DNA from 3 places in the Pseudomonas sp. GCM10022186 genome. Region 1 is predicted to be linked to each of the others. Evidence: predicted binding sites of a transcription regulator. Region 1 holds the regulator's gene; each other region holds the start of a gene.
What was found. Region 1 encodes sigma-54, which starts transcription at its own class of promoters, with help from an activator protein. Its sites were predicted from a motif close to ANTGGCATNNANNTTGCTNT; they were not measured.
Positions count from the first base shown of each region.

Region 2: a site for sigma-54 is predicted at 1,260-1,279, ahead of ACFPU0_RS08760 (circularly permuted type 2 ATP-grasp protein). Genes of this name have one in related genera too.
Region 3: a site for sigma-54 is predicted at 1,001-1,020, ahead of ACFPU0_RS18440 (CmpA/NrtA family ABC transporter substrate-binding protein). Genes of this name have one in related genera too.

Region 1 is NZ_JBHSOU010000001.1:20,498-23,720, forward strand. It holds gene hpf (ribosome hibernation-promoting factor, HPF/YfiA family) at 1-228, opposite strand, end outside; gene ACFPU0_RS00105 (RNA polymerase factor sigma-54) at 313-1,809, opposite strand; gene lptB (LPS export ABC transporter ATP-binding protein) at 1,957-2,682, opposite strand; gene lptA (lipopolysaccharide transport periplasmic protein LptA) at 2,682-3,218, opposite strand; gene lptC (LPS export ABC transporter periplasmic protein LptC) at 3,205-3,223, opposite strand, start outside.
Region 2 is NZ_JBHSOU010000014.1:5,778-9,000, forward strand. It holds gene ACFPU0_RS08750 (efflux RND transporter permease subunit) at 1-200, shown strand, start outside; gene ACFPU0_RS08755 (peroxiredoxin) at 316-867, opposite strand; gene ACFPU0_RS08760 (circularly permuted type 2 ATP-grasp protein) at 1,313-2,722, shown strand; gene ACFPU0_RS08765 (alpha-E domain-containing protein) at 2,725-3,223, shown strand, end outside.
Region 3 is NZ_JBHSOU010000058.1:118-3,340, forward strand. It holds partial or broken gene ACFPU0_RS18435 (aconitase family protein) at 1-549, shown strand, start outside; gene ACFPU0_RS18440 (CmpA/NrtA family ABC transporter substrate-binding protein) at 1,137-2,348, shown strand; gene ACFPU0_RS18445 (ANTAR domain-containing response regulator) at 2,369-2,947, shown strand; gene ACFPU0_RS18450 (polysaccharide lyase family 7 protein) at 3,166-3,223, shown strand, end outside.

The sequences.
Region 1 (3,223 bases):
CAGGTCGATTGCCGCGTACATGTCTTCATGTTCCGCGTTGGCAACGACTTCGCCGCCGGCGATGTGCAAAGTGGCTTCGATTTTCTGTTTGAGTTTCTCGACGTTCATGATCACCTGCACGTTGGTGATTCGGTCGAAATGGCGCTCCAGACGGTCGAACTTCTCGACAACGTAGTTGCGCAGGGCGTCGGTCACATCCAGTTGATGTCCACTGATGTTGACTTGCATACCGCTTTCTCCTTATTGCCCGTGTAGAAGAGACAGGCTAACGGGCCTGCCACCGGAACACTTTGGCGTGGGTCAATTTCCGCGTCACATCAGTCGCTTCCGTTCGCTGGAAGGCGCTATCCCAAGGGACTCGCGATACTTGGCTACTGTGCGACGGGCCACTTGAATGCCCTGTGCCTCCAGTAAACCAGCGATCTTGCTGTCACTCAACGGCTTTTTCGGATTTTCCGCTGCGACCAGTTTCTTGATGATGGCGCGGATCGCGGTAGACGAGCATTCGCCGCCTTCCGAGGTGCTGACATGGCTGGAGAAGAAGTACTTCAGCTCGTAGATGCCGCGTGGAGTGTGCATGTATTTCTGGGTGGTCACGCGCGAGATGGTGGACTCGTGCATGCCCACTGCTTCGGCGATGTCGTGCAGCACCAGGGGCTTCATCGCCTCTTCGCCATACTCGAGAAAGCCGCGCTGGTGCTCGACGATCTGGGTGGCGACTTTCATCAGGGTTTCATTGCGGCTCTGCAGGCTCTTGATGAACCAGCGCGCTTCCTGGAGCTGGTTGCGCATGAAGGTGTTGTCGGCGCTGGAGTCGGCGCGACGGACGAACCCGGCATAGTGCGGATTGACCCGCAGGCGCGGCACGGCCTCCTGGTTCAGCTCCACCAGCCAGCGTTCGTTGTGCTTGCGCACTATGACGTCCGGTACCACGTACTCGGGTTCGCTGGCTTCGATCTGCGAGCCGGGGCGCGGGTTGAGGGCCTGGATCAGTTCGATGATCTGGCGCAGCTCGTCTTCCTTGACCTTCATGCGTCGCATCAGCTGGCTGTAGTCGCGGCTGCCGAGCAGGTCGAGGTAGTCGCCGGCCAGGCGCTGGGCCTCGCCGAGCCAGGGGGTGTTCGACGGCAACTGGCGCAGTTGCAGGACGAGGCATTCGCGCAGGTCGCGGGCGCCGACGCCGGCGGGCTCGAATTGCTGGATGCGATGCAGCACCACTTCGACTTCATCCAGCTCGATGCCGAGCTCGGCGTCGAAGGATTCGGCGATCTCGGCGAGGGATTCCTCGAGGTAGCCGTCGTTGTTGATGCAGTCGATCAGGGTGACCGCGATCATCCGATCGGTATCGGACATGGGCGCCAGGTTGAGCTGCCAGAGCAGGTGGCTCTGCAGGCTTTCACCCACCGACGTGCGCGAGGTGAAGTCCCACTCGTCGTCATCGTTGCTCGGCAGGCTGCTGGCGCTGGTCTGGTAGACGTCTTCCCAGGCGGTGTCGACGGGCAGCTCGCTGGGAATGCGTTCATGCCATTCGCCATCTTCGAGGGCTTCGGCATTGGTCGCGACGCTGGACTCCTGGAAGTTCACTTCCTGGCTGCCGGGGTTGGGCAGCTGGTCGCCTTCGGCCATGGGGTCGGAGGTGTCGAAGTCGTCTCCATCCTCCTGCCGTTCGAGCATGGGATTGGATTCCAGCGCCTCCTGGATCTCCTGCTGCAGGTCCAGGGTGGAGAGTTGGAGTAGGCGGATGGCCTGTTGCAGCTGCGGGGTCATCGTCAGCTGCTGGCCCATCTTGAGGACTAGCGATGGTTTCATGGCAGGGGGCTTAGCACCTTATTCGCCGGCGCTCGCGCGCCATCCACTACAGGGCGCGTTGAGCGCCACCAGAAGCAAATTATATGCCTGACCTTGAAGGATTTTCCTAGTTACCGCAAGTCGTCCGGCAGACGAATTCGCCTGCGGTTACAGGCGGAACTCGTGGCCCAGGTAGACGTCCTTCACCAGCTGGTTGGCCAGGATGGCCTCGGCATCGCCTTCGGCGATCAGTTGGCCTTCACTGACAATGTAGGCGGTCTCGCAGATATCCAGGGTCTCGCGGACGTTGTGGTCGGTGATCAGCACGCCGATGCCCTTCGCCTTGAGGTGGTGGATGATCTGCTTGATGTCGCCCACGGAGATCGGGTCCACGCCGGCGAAGGGTTCGTCCAGCAGGATGAACTTGGGGGAGGTGGCCAGCGCGCGGGCGATTTCCACGCGGCGGCGCTCGCCGCCCGACAGGCTCATGCCGAGGCTGTCGCGGATGTGGCTGATGTGGAATTCCTGCAGCAGGCTTTCCAGCTCCTTGCGGCGTCCGGCGCGGTCGAGGTCCTTGCGGGTCTCGAGGATCGCCATGATGTTGTCCGCGACGCTGAGCTTGCGGAAGATCGAGGCTTCCTGCGGCAGGTAGCCGATGCCGGCACGGGCGCGGCCGTGCATGGGCTGGTGGGTGACGTCCTGCTGGTCGATCAGGACGCGGCCCTGGTCGGCCCTCACCAGGCCGACGATCATGTAGAAGCAGGTGGTCTTGCCCGCGCCGTTGGGGCCGAGGAGGCCGACGATCTGACCGCTGTCGATGGACAGGCTGACGTCGCGGACCACCTGGCGGCTCTTGTAGCTCTTGGCCAGGTGCTGGGCTTTGAGGGTCGCCATTACTGTGCTTTCTGCTCTTTCTTCTTCGGCTGGATCACCATGTCGATCCGCGGTCGCGGAGTGCTGACATTGGCGCCGGTGGCGCGGCCCGCATTGACGATCTGGCGCTGGGTGTCGTAGACGATCTTCTCGCCTTCGAAGGTGTTGCCTTCCTGGACCACCTTGGCCTGGTCGAGCAGGATGATGCGCTCGTTGGCGGCGAAGTACTGGATGGTCAGGCCATAGGCCTTGACGATTTCCTTGTCCACCGCCGGCTTCTGTTCGTAGTAGGCAGGCTTGCCCACCGAGGTGAAGACTTCGACGTCGCCGTTGGCGTCCTGGGTGATGGTGACAGTGTCGCCGGTGATCTTCAGGGTGCCCTGGGTGATCACCACATTGCCGCGGTAGACCGCGACACCTTGCTTGTCATCGAGCTCGGCGCTGTCGGCCTGCACGCGAATCGGCTGATCGCGGTCAGAAGGCAGTGCCCAGGCGGCGGCACTTCCGAGTGCGGCGCCCAGGCTGAGCAACAGGGGGAGGGTTTTAACGAACCTCATGCTGG
Region 2 (3,223 bases), on a different contig from region 1:
CCGGTCTCTGCCTGGCCATCGGTGTCGCCACCTGGATCTTCTCGGCCATCAAGTTCCAGGCCGACATGGGCCTGATGCTGACCTTCATGCTGCTCTGGAACATGTTCGGCGCCCTGTGGTTGCTGCCGGCGCTGGCGCGCTTCCTGATCAAGCCCGAGAAGCTGGCGGGCAAGGTCGGTGGTTCGCTGCTGGCTCACTGAGACTGACCAGCTGAACAAGAACCGCGGCTCCGGCCGCGGTTTTTTATGGGCGGAGGAAATCCGGAGCGCTGGTGGGAGGACAGGCCCGCGCAGGTGGCGAGGCCTCGCGGCGCGTTCAGAAATGAATGGTGGCCTCGCCCTTGTGCCAATTGCAGGGGCAGAGCTCGTCGGTCTGCAGGGCGTCGAGCAGGCGCAGGGTCTCCTGGGGATTGCGCCCCACGGAGAGGTCGTTCACCGAGACATGGCGGATGTGATTGTCCGGATCGATGATGAAGGTCGCGCGCAGGGCCACGCCCTCCTGGCGATGGAGGATGCCCAGTGCGCCAGCCAGCTCGTGCTTGATGTCGGCCAGCCAGGGGAAGCTCGACCCCTTGAGATCCTGGTGGTCGCGGCGCCAGGCGAGGTGCGCGAATTCACTGTCGGTGGAGGCGCCGATGAGTTGGGTGTCGCGGTCGTTGAACTGCTCGAGCAGGTCGCCATAGGCCTTGATCTCGGTAGGGCACACGAAGGTGAAGTCCTTGGGCCAGAAGAACAGCACCTTCCACTTGCCGGGGTAGCTATCCTGGCTGATCCGCTTGAAGGCATTCTCCGGGTTTGGGGCGTGTTCCGAGTCCTGGTCCACTGCCAATAGATCGAACGCGGGCAGCTTGTCTCCGACGGTGAGCATGACGGGCTTCCTCCGGGGGGCAAGGGTGGAGGCAGGGGGTTGGGCAAGTATGGAAGTCTCTCGGGCTCTTTGAAATACGGCCCGGCCACGTCGTCCATGGCGGCTGCTTCATGGCTATAGGTCGTCGGGTTATAGGGCAAATTCCAAATCGCAACATATGCATAGAACAATCAGGACCTAGTGGCCGGGCGCGGCCGGGCTAGACTGTCTGTTCCAGGGATGGTGGTGCCCCCGGGTGGAATGAGGGGAAACATCTCGCCGTCGCAATTCGTCCAACCCAGTACCGCCGCCAAACGGGGCGACACTGGCAGCTTCGCATCGCGGGCTGCACCAGTCTGGGGCGTGACGACTGCGTGTGTGCTGCAAGTTGTTGAAATCCAAATGGTTGTTGCGATGGCACGGGGCTTGCGATTGCGTAATTGCCCGTGGCGACAAGGAGTTAGGCATGTCCCGCACTTTCTATGACGAGATGTATGACGCGAGTGGCGAATGCCGTCCGCATTACCGGGAATTCGCGCGCTGGCTGGCGGACACGCCCGAGGAACTGTTGGCCCAGCGGCGCCGTGAGGCAGACCTGCTGTTCCACCGCGCCGGTATCACCTTCACCCTGTATGGCGACGAGCAGGGCACCGAACGCCTGATTCCCTTCGACACCATTCCCCGCGCGATTCCCATGAGCGAATGGCGGGTGGTGGAGAAGGGCTGCATCCAGCGCGTCAAGGCGCTGAACCAGTTCCTCGCCGACCTCTACCACGACCAGCGGATCATCAAGGCCGGGATCATTCCCGCCGAACAGGTACTGGCCAACGAGGGCTACCAGATCGCCATGCAGGGCCTGGACCTGCACCGTGACATCTACGCCCATATCGCCGGCGTGGACCTGGTGCGCGATGGCGATGGCACCTACTACGTCCTGGAGGACAACCTGCGCACCCCGAGCGGCGTCAGCTACATGCTGGAAGACCGCAAGATGATGATGCGGCTGTTCTCGGAACTCTTTGCCGCCCAGCGCATCGCCCCCATCGACCACTACCCGAACCTGCTGCTCGATACCCTGAAAAGTTCGAGCCCCCTGGACAACCCCAGCGTGGTGGTGCTGACGCCGGGCCGCTTCAACAGCGCCTACTTCGAGCACGCCTTCCTCGCCCGCGAGATGGGGGTGGAACTGGTGGAAGGGGCCGATCTCTTCGTGCGTGACGATAGGGTGTTCATGCGCACGACCTCCGGTCCCCAGCCGGTGGACGTGATCTACCGCCGGCTGGACGACGCCTTCCTCGATCCGCTGGCCTTCAATCCCGAATCCATGCTGGGCGTGCCCGGCCTGCTGGCCGCCTACCGCTCCGGCAACGTGGTGCTGGCCAACGCCATCGGCACCGGGGTGGCGGACGACAAGTCCATCTACCCCTATGTCGACGAAATGATCCGCTTCTACCTGGACGAGGAGCCCATCCTGAAGAACGTGCCCACCTGGCAGTGCCGCAAACCCGAAGAGCTGTCCCACGTGCTGGCCCACCTGCCAGAACTGGTGGTCAAGGAAACCCAGGGCTCCGGCGGCTACGGCATGCTGGTGGGGCCGGCGGCCAGCGCCAAGGAGATCGAGACTTTCCGCGAGCGCCTCAAGGCCCGCCCCGAGGCCTACATCGCCCAGCCCACACTGTGTCTGTCCACCTGCCCGACCTTCGTCGAGCAGGGCATCGCCCCGCGTCATATCGACCTGCGGCCCTTCGTCCTTTCCGGCCGGGAAACCCGCCTGGTGCCCGGCGGCCTGACCCGCGTGGCGCTGCGCGAGGGCTCGCTGGTGGTGAACTCGTCCCAGGGCGGCGGCACCAAGGACACCTGGATAGTGGAGGACTGACCATGCTTTCCAGAACAGCCTCCGAACTCTATTGGATGTCCCGCTACCTGGAGCGCGCGGAGAACCTGGCGCGCATGCTGGAGGTCAGCTACTCCCTGTCGCTGATGCCCCAGGACGGCCGTGGCGACGGCCTGGACGAGCTGGCCATGTCCCTGCTCAGCACCGGCACCCTGGAGCTGTACCAGGAACGTCATGGCAAGCTGAACGCGGGGCGCATGCTGCACTTCTTCGCGCTCGACGCCGATAACCAGGCAAGCATCTACAGCTGCCTGCGCGCGGCACGGATCAATGCTCATGCCGTGCGCGGGCGGATCACCGCGGACATCTGGGAGAACATCAACGCCACCTGGCTGGAGATGCTGAACATTTCCAACGAGGGGCTCGGCCGCTACGGCATCAGCCGTTTCTGCGAGTGGGTCAAGGAGCGCTCCCACCTGTTCCGTGGAGCCACCTACGGCACCATCATGCGTGGCGAAGCCTATTGCTTCATTCGCCTGGGCA
Region 3 (3,223 bases), on a different contig from region 1:
CCGAACGACCCGGACGATGCCCGCCTGCTGTCCACCGTGGCCGGCGACAAGATCGACGAGGTGTTCATCGGTTCCTGCATGACCAACATCGGTCACTTCCGCGCCGCCGGCAAACTGCTGGACAAGGTCAAGGGCGGTATCCCGACCCGCCTGTGGCTGGCCCCGCCGACCAAGATGGACCAGCACCAGCTGACCGAGGAAGGCTACTACGGCATCTACGGCAAGGCCGGCGCGCGCATGGAAATGCCGGGCTGCTCCCTGTGCATGGGCAACCAGGCCCGCGTGCAGACCGGTGCCACCGTGGTCTCCACCTCCACCCGCAACTTCCCCAACCGCCTGGGCGACGCCACCAACGTCTACCTGGCCTCCGCCGAACTGGCGGCCGTGGCCTCGATCCTGGGCAAACTGCCGACCGTGGCCGAGTACATGGAATACGCGAAGAACATCGACAGCATGGCTGCCGATATCTACCGCTACCTGTCCTTCGACCAGATCGCCGAGTACAAGGAAGCCGCGGCCAACGCCAAGATCCCGGTGGTCCAGGCCTAAGCCTGCATCGGTAGCTCGGTAATGAAGAAGCCCCGCCCCGTGCGGGGCTTTTTCTTGCTCCGGATATGCCCCATGCCGCGGCGAACAGGCCATATGCGCAGGGTGGATATCGCTTTTCGTGTCCACCACCGACAGTGATTCGATCAACCCTGCCCCTGCCAACCCCCTCCTGGCGCAAGCTGCAGGGCCGCTTGCCAATAACCGCACAGTTTCGACAGAGGTTAGCCCTGTTCGCCTTGCAGCCCCTCCGCCAGCAGCTATGTTGCAGGTATCAGCTGCCATCACGGACGGCCCGCTCATCACCACTGACGAGACACAAGGACACCGGCCTGATCGAGTTCGAGGACCACGAAGGCCGCGTCCAGCAGATCCCGCGAAAGATCATCGAACGTTGAGGTGGCTCCGACCTCGAACCCTTGCCCCGCCCCCGGCGGGGTTTCTTTTTTCGGCCCCTGGCATATCGCTTGCTTGATCCGCCTCAACGACACTCACTCCAGCAGCGGAGCGGGGTGATGACGATGGCGTCGATACCGGCGGGCCCCGGCTGCTCCGGATCGGCGCCATTTCGCTGACAGGTGGCAACCAAGATGACGGACAAGCAGAACACGCGCGCAGACAACCTGGCCTGGATAGCGGGCAGCGATGCACCGGAGAAGTGCATGCTCAACCTGGGCTTCATGCCCCTGACCGATTCGGCGTCCTTGATAGTCGCCGCAACCCAGGGCTTCGCCCAACCCTACGGCCTGACCCTGAACCTCCAGCGCCAATCCTCCTGGGCCGCATTGCGCGACAAGCTGCTCTGCGGCGAACTCGACGCGGCACAGGCCCTCTACGGCCAGGTCTACGGCATCGAGCTGGGCATCGGCGGACCTGGCGCCGCGATGTCCATCCTCATGGGCCTGTGCCAGAACGGCCAGGCGATCAACCTCTCCGAACCACTCAAGCGCATCGGCGTGACCAGTTCCGAGGCACTGGCCCGCCATGTGCGCCAAGGCGGTGCACGCCTGACCTTCGCCCAGACCTTTCCCACCGGCACCCACGCCATGTGGCTGAACTACTGGCTCGCGGCCCAGGGCATCCATCCGTTGCGGGACGTCGACACGGTCGTGGTGCCGCCCTCGCAGATGGTTGCCCACCTCGAGGCTGCGCGCATCGACGGCTTCTGCGCCGGCGGCCCCTGGGGCGCCCTGGCAGTGGACCAGGGCCAGGGCTTCACCCTGGCAACCAGCCAGATGATCTGGCCAGACCATCCGGAAAAGGTTCTTGCCGTAACCCGCGAATTCGCCGAGCAGTACCCCAACACCGCCCGCGCCCTGACCATGGCCGTACTGGAGGCCAGCCGCTTCATCGACGCCAGCGAGGAGAATCGCCACAGCACCGCCCAGCTCATCAGCGGCAGTGATTACGTGGACGTACCGCTCTCGGCCGTGGAGGGGCGTTTCCTCGGCCACTACCAGGACGGCCTCGGCAACGCCTGGGAAGATGAACACCCGCTGCGCTTCTTCGAAGACGGCAAGGTGAACATGCCCTACCTGTCCGACGGGATCTGGTTCATGACCCAGTTCCGACGCTGGGGCCTGCTGCGTGACGACCCGGACTACCTGGCAGTGGCCCAGCGCGTGCAGCGCCTGGACATCTACTGCCAGGCCGCCGAATCCCTGGGAATCCCGGTGCCGGAGCTGATGCGCAGCGCCATACTGATCGACGGACGCACCTGGGACGGCAGTGACCCGGCGGGCTACGCACGGAGCTTCCCGATCCACTCGCTGGCCGGCAGTGTCCGGGCCATCGCCCTGTAGCCGCTTGGGAAGACGCCGCCATGTTGCGTATCCTGCTGATCAATGACACCCCCAAGAAAGTCGGCCGGCTCAAGGCCGCCCTGGTGGAAGCCGGATTCGACGTCATCGACGAATCCGGACTGACCATCGACCTGCCGGCCCGCGTCGAGGCCATTCGCCCGGACGTGGTGCTGATCGATACCGAATCCCCAGGCCGGGACGTGATGGAACAGGTGGTGATGGTGACCCGCGACCAGCCGCGCCCCATCGTGATGTTCACCGACGAGCACGACCCCAAGGTCATGCGCCAGGCCATCCAGGCCGGCGTCAGCGCCTACATCGTCGAAGGCATCCAGGCCGACCGCCTGCAACCCATCCTCGACGTCGCCATGGCCCGGTTCGAAAGCGAGCAGGCGCTGCGCGCCCAACTCTCGGCCCGCGACCAGCAGCTGGCGGAACGCAAGCGCATCGAACTGGCCAAGGGACTGCTGATGAAAATGAAGAACTGCAACGAGGAAGAGGCCTACACCCTGATGCGCCGCCAGGCGATGAGCCGGCAGCAAAAGTTGATCCAGGTGGCCGAACAGATCATCGCCATGCACGACATGCTGGGGAAGTAGGCTGACCCGCCTCAAAGCGGGAATTCGCCGACGCAGCGGCATCCCGCGTACCGGCCGCCGGTCACCTCGGTGGCAATTCTTTCGAACCTTGCTTTCGGGCACCCAGTCAGTGATAGACCTGCCGCCGGCAGGTCATCTCCAGGCACAGAACAGGCGCGCCCGGCTCAAGATCCATGGTCTCGAGCCAAGCGAGGCGGCCCCCGACGAGGAAGAAAGGCATGCAGACGCACTCCCCCGCTCCAGTACGACCGCCCGCAAACCGATGGATCGGCCTGA